Regions from separate parts of the Haemophilus sputorum HK 2154 genome, predicted to be linked through region 1. Evidence: riboswitches for the same ligand, from Rfam matches in the RefSeq annotation. Region 1 holds a riboswitch; each other region holds the start of a gene.
What was found. Region 1 has a riboswitch for thiamine pyrophosphate ahead of thiB (thiamine ABC transporter substrate binding subunit). Riboswitches for the same ligand answer to the same signal wherever they lie in the genome.
Positions count from the first base shown of each region.

Region 2: it holds a riboswitch for thiamine pyrophosphate, as region 1 does, so the genes downstream of both, HMPREF1128_RS03960 (MFS transporter) here and thiB (thiamine ABC transporter substrate binding subunit) in region 1, are expected to answer to the same signal.
Region 3: it holds a riboswitch for thiamine pyrophosphate, as region 1 does, so the genes downstream of both, thiM (hydroxyethylthiazole kinase) here and thiB (thiamine ABC transporter substrate binding subunit) in region 1, are expected to answer to the same signal.

Region 1 is NZ_ALJP01000009.1:525,197-529,461, reverse strand. It holds gene HMPREF1128_RS05025 (extracellular solute-binding protein) at 1-337, shown strand, start outside; gene HMPREF1128_RS05020 (SemiSWEET family transporter) at 407-667, opposite strand; gene HMPREF1128_RS05015 (amidohydrolase family protein) at 862-1,845, opposite strand; TPP riboswitch at 2,094-2,193, shown strand; gene thiB (thiamine ABC transporter substrate binding subunit) at 2,235-3,236, shown strand; gene dksA (RNA polymerase-binding protein DksA) at 3,463-3,912, shown strand; gene pcnB (polynucleotide adenylyltransferase PcnB) at 3,982-4,265, shown strand, end outside.
Region 2 is NZ_ALJP01000009.1:315,762-320,026, forward strand. It holds gene dld (D-lactate dehydrogenase) at 1-1,218, shown strand, start outside; gene HMPREF1128_RS03960 (MFS transporter) at 1,293-2,603, opposite strand; TPP riboswitch at 2,701-2,791, opposite strand; gene HMPREF1128_RS03965 (hypothetical protein) at 2,863-3,525, opposite strand; gene tsaB (tRNA (adenosine(37)-N6)-threonylcarbamoyltransferase complex dimerization subunit type 1 TsaB) at 3,574-4,265, opposite strand, start outside.
Region 3 is NZ_ALJP01000011.1:62,938-67,202, forward strand. It holds gene thiE (thiamine phosphate synthase) at 1-469, opposite strand, end outside; gene thiD (bifunctional hydroxymethylpyrimidine kinase/phosphomethylpyrimidine kinase) at 462-1,268, opposite strand; gene thiM (hydroxyethylthiazole kinase) at 1,261-2,064, opposite strand; TPP riboswitch at 2,111-2,199, opposite strand; gene HMPREF1128_RS06960 (Dps family protein) at 2,310-2,792, opposite strand; gene asnC (transcriptional regulator AsnC) at 2,985-3,458, opposite strand; gene asnA (aspartate--ammonia ligase) at 3,633-4,265, shown strand, end outside.

The DNA.
Region 1 (4,265 bases):
AAAAGAAAAAGCACCAATTGATATGGTTTTCCCGAAAGAAGGCCCTGTTTTATGGGTGGATACTTTAGCGATTCCAGCCAATTCGAAAAACAAAGAAAATGCGCATAAGCTAATTAACTATTTATTGAGTGCGAGTGTTTCTAAACAACTCACACTTGAAATTGGTTATCCAACTTCAAACGTGAAAGCATTAGAAGAATTACCAAAAGAAATCACTCAAGATCCAGCAATTTATCCAACAGCAGAGATTCTACAAAAATCTCACTGGCAAGATGATGTGGGCGATGCAATTGAGCTTTATGAAAAATACTATCAAGAGTTAAAAGCTTCTAAATAATCTTAGATAGATAAGTAAAAGGCAGAATTTGAGAAATCAAATTCTGCCTTTTTTGTTCTTATCTGTTGACTATAGTGCAGTAAAGAAGCTAATTAAGCCTAATACTACACCTGGTGAATTGGCTAGTGCTACTGGATAATCGCGTTTTTCTTTTAATAATCCATAAGCAACCCATAATGAGCAGTTAACTGCTGTGGCAAGTGGTTGCAAAACACCACCTTTTTGCCCCGCTAGGTTTAAATTAATTTGTTCTAAATAAGAGACATACATGCATACCGCAGTGAAAGTGGCAACCCAACCTAAAATGTTAATGAAACGTTCGTTTGTCATTCTTCCCCCAATTTAATAACTAAAGTATATATTTAATGATTTCTTAATTCTCTTTAATTATATTAAATTATTTCTTTAAAGTCAATAATATTTGATGTTGTGTGTATTCTATGCTTTTTATTGACAATAATTTTGTTAGGGAGAAAAAAATCCCCACACCGTATTTCAGTTATGGGGATTTGAGATAAACAAGACTATAAACCTAATACTTTACGTCCGTTAATGGAGGCAATATTTGCCATTTCTTCAAGGTTGGTAAAGCGACATCCGGCAGAAAGCAAGCTTAATTCTTGCCACATATCACCCTCACAAAGTGGTACCATGTAATCACAGATATTATCTGTACCAATAGCCACAGTAATACCTTCTGGAATGAGTTCATCGGCAGGGGTTAATGCATTATGGAAGGGTTGAAGATCTTCTTTACGTCCACTATCAATCCATGCCATTGGGCAGGCAATAACCATCATTTGTGCATCACGCATTTTTTGATAGAGCATTTTTCGATATTCTTTAGGATGTGCACCAATTGAAATACCATGAATTGCAACTACCCGCCCTTGCATACCGTGTTCAATGGCTTTATCGCATAGTTGTTCGGTTTCTTTTTCTTTTGGGGTATTAAATTGGTCAACGTGAACGTGCAACATTTTGCCAAGCGATTTCGCTTTATCCATTAAAATATCCATGGCCTCTAAGCCTTTACCAAAATCTAATTCATCTCGATAAGGCAAACCACCAATCATATCTACCATTTCAGAGCCGATATCAAACCATTTTTTAGCGCTAGGTTCAATCACGCCTTTTAAGGTTTGGTTGGCGAATTTCAAAATAATGTCACTTTTATAAACTTCACGAGCTTTATGAGCGGCAATAATTGCACGATCTTCGCAGACTGCATCAATATCTACGAAAGTACCGAATGCGGTTACCCCTTGTGAAATCATTAGCTCAATAGCTTGGCTAAAGCGGCGATAGTAATCATCGACAGTTGAATTGCGTTTAATTTCATCGACTAAATCCCATTTTTGTTGGAGGTTTGCATTTTGATAAATGGTAATTTTCTCTGGAGTCATGGTAAAGGCGCGGTCGGCATGAGCGTGGGAATTAACCCAACCTCCTTTTTTGATAATTTCATCACGAATATGACCTTTTAAAGTGCGAATAAGTTGACCCATGGTTATTTATCCTATTTTGCAAAATTTAGACGAAAAAAAATCGCTTGTAAAAAGCGATTTGAAGAAAAGAGAGAAATGAATAAAAAAATAGCTACGCCTCGTAATACGATGCGTAGCGAAAAAAATGGTAACATTGATCGAGAAGAATTCATTTCTAGTTCCTATGTTTGGACTAGAGCGATAGTATAATGACTTTTTTAGAAAATGCAAACGGTTGCATTTGGTGGCATAGTCTTCTAAAATTTGCTCCGTTCTCATCGGGGTGCTTATAGGCTGAGATATGTGATCATAAACCCGTAGAACCTGAACTGACTAATATCAGCGTAGGGATTTGAGATGGCGTGCCTGCCTTTCTTAAATCCTTCTATATTCTTTTAGAAGGAACTTATATGAACCAACTAACCAAACTTTCCCTTTCTGCCGTTTTTCTTAGCACAAGCGCTTTGGCACAACAGCCAATGTTAAATGTTTATACTTACAGCTCATTTGCTTCAGAATATGGACCGGCTAAACAGCTAGAAGCAAACTTTGAAAAAACTTGCCAATGTGATTTACGTTTTCTGCCATTTGATGATGGCATCACGATGTTTAACCGTGTGCGTTTAGAAGGAAAAAAAACTAAAGCTGATGTAGTGTTAGGCATAGATTCCTTTCTTAAAGATGAAGCCGAAAAAGCAGGCTTATTTACTGCGCATGAATTATCTTTAGATTCAATTGCCATTCCGACTAATAATTGGAAAAGTGAAGTTTTCTATCCTTTTGACTACGGCGAATATGCCTTTATTTATAATAAAGATAAATTAAAAAATCCCCCAACTTCCATGAAAGCGTTAATTGAGCGAACTGATTTACGTGTTATTTATCAAGATCCTAGAACAAGCACTGTGGGGCGAGGCTTGTTAATGTGGGTAAATGCGCTTTACGGAGAGCAAGGCGAACAAGCGGTTGCAGAGCGTTGGACAGCCTTAAGCAAACATACCGTTACGGTGGGTAAAGGTTGGTCAGAAACCTATGGAGCTTATTTAAAAGGTGAGGCTGATTTAGCGCTAAGTTACACAACTTCACCGTTATACCATCAATGGTATGAAAATGATGATAAGAATGTTGCAGCCATTTTTGATGAAGGGCATTTAGTGCAAGTGGAATATGGCGCGATTATGCAATCTTCCAAACAAAAAGCATTGGCACAAAAATTCTTACAATTTTTAACCACGCCAGAATCACAAAAAATTATTGCTAAAGCAAATATTATGCACCCAGTCATTACTGAAGAAGTGGATCCATTATTGAGTGCACAACCAAAAACAAAAACGTTAACGAATTTTGCTATGCCAAGTAGTGAACAAGTGCGTCAATGGTTGAATATTTGGCAAAAAGCTATCACTCAATAATGAATTTTTTTTGATTTTATTTGTCTGTAAGGCGGTAAGCGGTCGGATTTTATGAAAATTTTGCAAAATAGGTTGCCAAATTGATTAACTTCTGTTATTTATACCGCCTTTTAGAAGACCCCAAATTTTATTTATCATTCAGCTTTGTTTATGACTGAAAAATAAAGCCACTTTTTAAAGCAATTTTGGGTAAAGAATTGGGTAAAATCAAAAACAGGAGTGAATCATGACACAAGTAAGTAACAGCGCCTCATTAGGATTATTAGCCATTGCGGGTGTTAAACCTTACGAATTAAAGAAGGGTGAAGAGTATATGAATGATGCTCAAAAAGCACACTTCACCAAAATTCTAAAAGCGTGGCATGCGCAAATCATGGAAGAGGCTGAAAGAACAAAAAGCCAAATGCAAGAAGAAGTTGCAAACTTTGCAGATCCTGCAGACCGTGCAACCCAAGAAGAAGAGTTTAGTTTAGAGTTGCGTAATCGTGATCGTGAGCGCAAACTGTTAAAGAAAATCGAACAGACTTTACACAGTATTTCAGAAGATGAATATGGTTACTGCGAAACTTGTGGCGTAGAAATCGGCTTAAAACGCTTAGAAGCACGCCCAACAGCAGATATGTGTATCGACTGCAAAACCCTAGCAGAAATTAGAGAAAAACAATTAGGGTTATAATGATTATAACGGAGAGTGGTATAAGCTCTCCGTTATCCTATTTTTATATGAAGTTTATTGAGGTGAGCTATTTTTAATTACATTAAATCGTTTTTTTCTCGCCCTAAAAAAGCGAAAAAACAACAATTTGCAGATGAAATAACGGAGCGTCAGGAACGAAAAGCAGATAATAAACCGCTATCTCATCGCACTGAATCTAAATCTAAATCCTCCCCCTCTTCTGAACGAGCACGAAAAGGTCGAAAAACGCAAGATCGTGTCCCGTCTCATATGTTACACAAAAAATACACGCTAAATGCATCACATTTTGATATTAGCCCACGCGCCTTTCCAAAACACGCATTAACTATTGT
Region 2 (4,265 bases), 210 kb from region 1:
CGTGGGCCAGCTTATACCGAAATGGCACTCTTTGCTCAATTAAATGAAAATGGCGAATTAGAACTTAAAAACCATTTAGGTATTGATTTAGGCGAAACCCCAGAAGAAATTTTAACGAACTTACAAGGTCACCACTACCAACGCAAAGATATTCAAAGAGATTGCGGAAAAGGCCATGACCATCACTACTGCAACCATGTTCGTAAAGTAGATGAAGATAGCCCTGCGCGCTTTAATGCAGACCCAAGCCGTCACTATGAATCATCCGGCTCTGCAGGAAAACTGGCTGTTTTTGCCGTGCGTTTAGATACTTTCCCATTAGAGAAAAATACGGCGGTGTTCTACATCGGCACAAACCAAATTCAAACACTTAACGACATTCGCCGCCATATGTTAGCCAATTTTGAAGTGCTACCGATTTCAGGCGAATACATTCATCGTGATGCTTTTGATGTGGCAGCACGTTATGGAAAAGATACCTTCTGGGTGATTAAAAAATTCGGTACACACTGGTTACCGAAACTCTTTGCATTGAAAGCTAATGTTGATCGTATTGCGAAAAAATTCTCGTTCTTACCACACCATTTAAGCGATAAATTTATGCAACTCTTATCAAAAGCGATGCCAGAACATCTGCCAAAAAGCTTGTGGACATATCGCGATAAATATGAACACCATTTAATCGTGAAAATGGGAGGAAAAGGCGTACAAGAAGCGCGTGAATTCTTAAAAACTTATTTTAGTGATGCCACTAAAGGCGGATATTTTGAATGTAACGCCGAAGAAACCCAAGCAGCCATGTTGCATCGTTTCGCAGTTGCAAGTGCAGCAATTCGCTATCGCGCTATTCATGAAAAAGAAGTGGAAGAAATCGTGGCATTAGACGTTGCGCTTCGCCGTAATGATAATGAATGGTTTGAAGTTCTTCCGCCAGAAATTGATAACAAAATTAGCCATAAGCTCTATTACGGTCACTTTATGTGCCATGTGTTCCACCAAGATTATATTGTGAAAAAAGGCTACGATTGTGAAGCCCTAGAGCATGACATGCTCAAATTGCTTGACCAACGTGGCGCACAATATCCAGCAGAACACAACGTAGGGCACCTTTATGAAGCTAAACCAGAATTGCGTAAATTCTATAAAGTACTCGACCCAACCAATAGCTTCAACCCAGGAATTGGTAAAACCACCAAGAAAAAACATTGGGTAGAATAATCCTGTTAATAAAACAAGCGGTCATATTTGCAAAACTTTTTACAAATATGACCGCTTGTATTTTTTAGAACTAATTACGCTAATTCCACATCTTTAGTTTCTTGCATAAACCATAAGCCTATCAAACTCAATACTGCGTTAGCAGCTAAATAAAGTCCAACTCCTTTCAATCCATAATGTGCATTTAGCGGTAAAGTAATGATTGTTGCCACGCTCGCACTTAAAAGTCCTGCACAGTTATACGTTAGCGATGCGCCAGAATATCGGGCGTGTGTGGGGAATAGTTCTGGCAAGAAACTTGCTAGCGGTGCATAACCTAAACCAATTAACCCCATGCCAATAATTAAAAACCAGAATAGGCTAACAGCACTGCCATTTTCTAGGAAACATGGTAAAGCTAAACCAAATACAGCTACACCGACGGTTGTCCAAATCATCCAAATACGACGCCCAATGCGGTCAATATATTTACCGGATAAATAGATCGTAGCCGCTAATGAAAATGCACTTGCCATTAACAATGCAGTAAATAATTGAGGCGAAAATCCTAGCCCCATTTTAAAACCCGCTTCTGAAATGGTTGGTGCAGATTTTGCATAGATTTGACTAAATGCGATCATAATATAGAACAACACATAGCCTGCCATACAAGCAAACATGCCAAGCATAAATGGTCTAAAATGGCTGGTCAAAACCGTCATCATCGGGATTCGTGTCGGTTGTTTTTGGATTAACGCAGCAAGAAAGATCGGTGCTTCAGTTAATTTCAAGCGGACATACAAGCCTATGGCAACTAACACGATTGAGCTTAAAAATGGAATACGCCAAGCCCATTCAACTAAATTACTTTGCCCAGCCCAAATTCCTACCAGCAAAAAAGCGCCATTTGCTAATAATAATCCTAACGGCGCGCCTAGTTGTGGGAATGAGCCATACCAACCGCGTTTTTCTTGTGGGGCGTTTTCAATCGCCACTAACGCAGCACCGCCCCACTCTCCGCCTAATCCAATGCCTTGTCCAATTCTACACAAGCAAAGCAGTATGGTTGCGTAAATACCAATTTGCTCATAAGTAGGTAATAAACCGATGGAAATCGTTGCAAAGCCCATCAATAACAGTGACATCACGAAGGTATTTTTTCGTCCGAATTTATCTCCAAAATGCCCGAAAATTAACGCACCTAATGGGCGAGCAACAAAAGTGAGTGCAAGTGTAGATAGTGCAGCAATTTGGTTGGAAAGCGGATCCGCTTGATGAAAAAATTGATGATTAAATACCAATACAGCAGCCATGGCATAAATATAATTATCAAAATATTCAATGGCCGTGCCAATCATAGTAGCTGATGCCACTTGAGTTAGATTATTGTTTTGCCGAATAGACATATTTCCCTCCTTTTATTCGGTGTCCAAAATAATGGCAATAACACTGAATCTCGTAGAGGGTAAACAAGCAAAGTAAGTAGATAGAAAAGAAAAATGAAAGATTGGCATGTTAGTTTCCTACGTCAGTATTAACTGCTTCAGGTTCACGGGTATCATCTCAGCGACAATGCGCACCCCGACTAATTCGGCTAAATTCTAGCGCTTTATATGAGAAAGCTCAATCTAATTTCTAAGAAAGATGAAGATAAACACTCAACATTTACTGTTTTGGAGTTTCTGTTGGGGAATTTTCTTTAACTAAAGCATTTACCCAAGAAATGGTTTGCATTTTTTCCCAAGCACTCCCTCTTACCATAGTCGGTACAGAGTAATCTTGGCATATTGCATTAAATAGCCAATGGTTTAAAGCAAGAGTTGCGAGAATCTGAGGTCTGCCTCGTTCCCCTATTATTCTTTCATAAACAATATAATCTTCGCCATCTTCTAATAAGTTAAATGTAACTTGAGATGGTCGGCTATATACCATCCCGTTCTTTAACATCTTAAAGTATTGGCGAATATAACGCTCTCGATCCTCTAATGCCATTTGTGCCAGGTTTTCATTATAAAAATCTAAACTTTCTAAATAACAAATTTTTTCAAGAACGGAATGACAACTTTGATAGCCTGAACGACCGACTCCTCTTTGAAAACATCTCTGCTCTGGCTCAAAATAAAGCTTGACCACTTTGTTTGCCATAGATGGGCGTTCAGCTAACCATTCTTTCAATTCTAGTGCGTCTAAATCAGCAGGTATTGCATTTTCTGGGGAAATGACATTGATTGAAGTATTATTCACTGTAATTTGTTCTTTCACTGGCAAAATCGGTGCCGGTTTACAGCCCCATAAGCAGAAACACAATAGCCCTAATAACTTCTTCATTTAGCCTTATCCTTGATTTAAAAAACTTGTCCTTCGCTCATTTCTAAATTACTGCTTATGTGGCAATTTTTGCCAAGTTACTTCATTACGCAAATAGACGGGTTCAATCTCCATCGCTTGTTGTACTTTACCTTGGGCGATTGCAATTTTAGCAAGTTCAAGCATATATCGCGCTGAAGGTAGTGTAATTTCACTGACAACAAGCGGTCGTTTTTCTTCAGAAAATTGCGAATAAGCCTGCCAGCCCGTACCCACAACGGTAGGATTATCCCCTAACATAAATTGTTCAATCGCTTTTTCAGGTGCGCAAACTTGTTCTGGTACAAGTTCTTGCCAGCCTTGTTCGGTTCGTTGATATTGCGCGAAATAAACTTCATTCATTCTGGCATCAATTAAAGCAATAACATTGGTAGCCCCTTCTGTTTGATAAGCTTGCTCTGCCATTGCCATTAAATTGGAAATTGCTAACACAGGTAATTCGGCCCCAAAGGCTAAACCTTGTGCGACACCAATTCCAACACGAACGCCCGTAAAACTCCCTGGCCCGCGCCCAAAGGCTAAATAATCAACCTCTTGTAACGAAATATTTGCTTTTGCTAATAATTTATCAATCATCGGTAAAATGCGCTGAGTATGAGTACGTGGGCTAAGTTCGTCTAAATACGTCACTTTGCCTAAATGCGTTAACGCAACCGAACAAGCTTCTGTTGCGGTATCTAGCGCGAGAATGGTTTGAGTCA
Region 3 (4,265 bases), on a different contig from region 1:
GATCTTGGTCTTTCTTCGATTGCGTTGGAAAAATTGGACCCACCCCGATATAGTCAATGTGAGGATTGGCTTGCGCCAGTTGCGCTTGTTCTAATGAATGCGTTGAAAGCCCTACGAACATTTTTCCTTGCGTGCGAGCAAGCACTGTTTCTATCGGCATATCACCTTGCCCCACATGAACACCATCTGCGGCTAACTCAAGTGCTAATGCTACATCGTCGTTTATCACAAACGGTACATTAAAAGTACGGCATAATGCCTGACATTGCTGCGCGAGCGCTTTTTGCGCAATAGGTTGATTAGCCAACGAATGTTCGCCTTTATCGCGAAATTGAAAACAAGTAATTCCTGCTTCCAAAGCCTGCTTCAGCACAGACAATAAATTCTGTGCAGGGTCGCCACTTAAATGACGTACATCTTGCGTGCCAGCGATAAAATAGACTGGCAAAATAGTTTTCATTTTATTCATCTTGATATGCCCAATGGTTAGTCGGCCCATGGCCGTGTCCAATATTTAACGGATGGCTAATGGCTGCCGTAATATAAGCTTTCGCCGTGCGAATTGCGGTATCTAATGAGTAGCCTTTCGCCAATTCTGCCGTGATACAAGCAGAAAAAGTACAGCCTGTGCCATGAGTATGCGGAGTATCAAAACGCGGGCTTTGTAAAGTGAAATCGCCAGACTCGCTAAATACATAATCAAAACAAATCTCACTATGCGAATCTTGTAGATGCCCTCCTTTAATTACCACATTTTTCACCCCTTGTGCTTGTAACAAGCGGGCAGATTTTTCCGCACTTTTGCAATCGACGATCTCCACGCCTGTGAGCGCATAAGCTTCTGGCAGGTTTGGAGTAATTACATCAGCTAATGGCAACAAATGCTGCTTAAGTGCAGCTACTGCGCTATTGGGTAACAAAGGTTGCCCACCTTTGGCAATCATCACAGGATCTAGCACTAACTGCCCAAATGGACGAGCTTGCAAGAATGCGGCTACACATTCTATTGTTTCAGCGGTGCCTAACATGCCAATTTTAAAGGCGCGAATATCAAAATCGCTTGCGACTCCCTTAAGCTGACTTTCAATCGTTGAAAGCGGAATTGCATGAATATCAAACACACCAGTACTGTTTTGTGCCGTCACAGCAGTAATGACGCTAGTGCCAAACACTTTTCGCATTTGGAAGGTTTTTAAATCCGCCTGAATCCCAGCACCGCCACCACTATCTGAACCTGCAATAGTTAAAGCTTGAGGATAATTACGCATAAATGACTCTCCCTTGTTGCTCAGCCAAAGTCATGTTGATTTCAGCTAACTGATCTAAAAATTTCACCGCAAAAGCCCCTGTTTGTGTGCGATTTAAAGTACGGGCAGCGAATTCTCCCGCAACAGCATATACCGTTGTTGCTTCCACCACGGCATCAAAATAAGCAGATGCTGGTGCAACACTTAAAAAGGCAGCACAGACTGCACCGAGCAAACAGCCAGAACCAGTAATTTTAGGAAATAGCGGTGTCCCATTTTGGACTTTCGCAACCCGTTGACCATCGCTGACAAAATCAGTTTCACCACTAATAGCCACAATACAGTGATATTGTTGTGCTACTTGTTTCGCTACTTCAGCTAAGTCAGCCTCGCCAGCACCTGCATCAACGCCTTTTGATCTCCACTGAATTTGCGCTAAAGGCGCAATTTCGCCAGCATTTCCACGTATCAACGCAAACTTAACTTCTGATAGCAATTTTTCTACCACTTGACGGCGATAGCTTGTTGCGCCACTTCCCACGGGGTCTAACACAACAGGAATCCCTGCTTTGTTTGCCGCTTTGCCTGCAAGAATCATCGCTTCAATGTTTTCTGGCCCATTTGGTGTGCCGATGTTAAGCAATAACCCTTTTGCAAATTGCTGAATCTCTGCAACTTCAGCCACATTGGCTGACATCAACGGAGATGCGCCGATCGCTAATAATCCATTAGCCGTAAAATTTGCAGCAACATAATTGGTAATACAATGAATGAGTGGATTGGTTTGACGGATTTGTTCTAAATAATGAAATGACATGCTTTTCCTCCAAAGAAATCATACTGAAAGGAAAGCAGGCACGGTTGAAAATAAGGTGTAAGTTTCCTACGTCAGTACTAACTGAATCAGGTTCACGGGTATTATCTCAGCCTTTCGGCACCCCGACTTATGGCATGGAACTATAAAAGGTTACATCACACTTCGCAAGCTACGAAACTGTAAAGTGTGATGAAGATCATATTTTTATCTAACAAAAATCCCGCACGGGGCGGGATTGATTTCGATTAAGCGTGGCAAGTTTGGCAAGCAGCTTGGAACATCCAAACTAATTTTTCTTGCTCTTTAATATAATCGCTCATTTGAGATGCAGTACCTTCATCTTCTGCCTCACCAGCAAAATTTAAAATTTCACGTTGTTGCTCAAGTAACACAGTTAAACCTTTTAAGGTGCCAGTTAAGCAATCTTGCGCAGTGCTGATAGCGATATCTTCTTGAATACGTGAAACTTTCAAGTATTGGCTATAAGCATTATTCGGTGTATAGCCTAAAGTTAAAATACGCTCTGCAATTTCATCCACTTTCTCAACCAAATCCGTATAAATTTCTTCAAATTTTGCATGTAATTCAAAGAAATTCACGCCTTTAATATTCCAGTGATAACCACGTACATTGGTATAAAAAACTTGGTAAGTAGCTAATAACTCATTTAATTTTGCTGCTAATTCTGATGATTGTGCTTTATCTAAGCCGATAATTGTTTTTGACATATTTTGTTTCCTCTATTGTTATGAATTGATGTTTTATCAGTCTCTCATCTTCTGATGGCATCATTATACGCCCTCACTTTTTATTGAAAAGCCGATAGATTCGATAGAATCAATAGCAAATACAAATTAAAATACAATTATCAATAACAAAAAGTTAACATTTGCAAATCTTTCATCAAAATAAACCGCTTGTTAAGGCTGAATATCACGCAAAATCGGATTCTGCATAGAAATCAAGGTTTCAGTCGATTGAATTTCATCAATGCTTTGAATCTTACCCGCTAATACTTGATGCAGCTCTTCAATGGTATGCGTCATGACTTTGATAAAAATCGAATAATTACCCGTGGTGTAATATGCCTCAACCACCTCAGGAAATGCATTCAGTTTAGCAATAACTTGTTCATAATCTTTGGCTGATTTCAAAATAATGCCAATAAAACAGCAAACGTCATAACCTAGCTTGCGCTCGTTAATCTTAATTTTTGTTCCTTCAATGACGCCAGATTGGCGCATTTTCTCCACACGCACATGAATAGTCCCAGCACTCACCCCATAATGTCGTGCGATTTCTGCATATGGTGTTTTAGCATCTTGAATTAGCGAACGTAAAATATGCTGATCTAACGCATCGAGCACAGGCTTATTAAGTTGAGAAGCGGTCAAATTTTCCTCCACTTTTGTAAAAACTTAAATAAAATATAAAAAATATAAATTATTTTTAGATATTATATAACACAAAAAGAGTTTTATTGAATTTCTATTGAGTTTTTTAAGAAATCCGTTAAATTACGTGCATACCATTTTAATGGACAATGAATTATCAAAAGGAAAGCAACAATGAAAAAATCATTTATCTTACAACAAAACGAAATTAGCTTTGTTAAAAACACTTTTACCCAATATTTAATTGATAAACTCGGCATTATTGAAGTTCAAGGCCCAATTCTGAGCGAAGTCGGCAACGGCATGCAAGATAACCTTTCAGGAATTGAAAAAGCAGTACAAGTCCACGTGAAATGTATTCCGGACGCGACTTATGAAGTGGTTCATTCTTTAGCAAAATGGAAACGCCATACCCTTGCGCGCTTTGGTTTCCAAGAAGGCGAAGGTTTATTCGTACACATGAAAGCATTACGCCCAGATGAAGATTCTCTTGATGCAACCCACTCAGTTTATGTTGACCAATGGGACTGGGAAAAAGTGATTCCGACTGGTCGTCGTAACTTTGAATATTTAAAAGAAACCGTGAATGAAATCTATAAAGCGATTCGTTTAACTGAATTAGCAGTAGAAGCGCGTTTTGATATTCCATCCATCTTACCAAAACAAATTACCTTTGTTCACAGTGAAGATTTAGTCAAACGCTATCCAGATTTAAGCAGCAAAGCGCGCGAAAATGCAATCTGTAAAGAATTTGGTGCCGTATTTCTGATTGGTATCGGTGGCAAATTATCTGATGGTAAACCACAT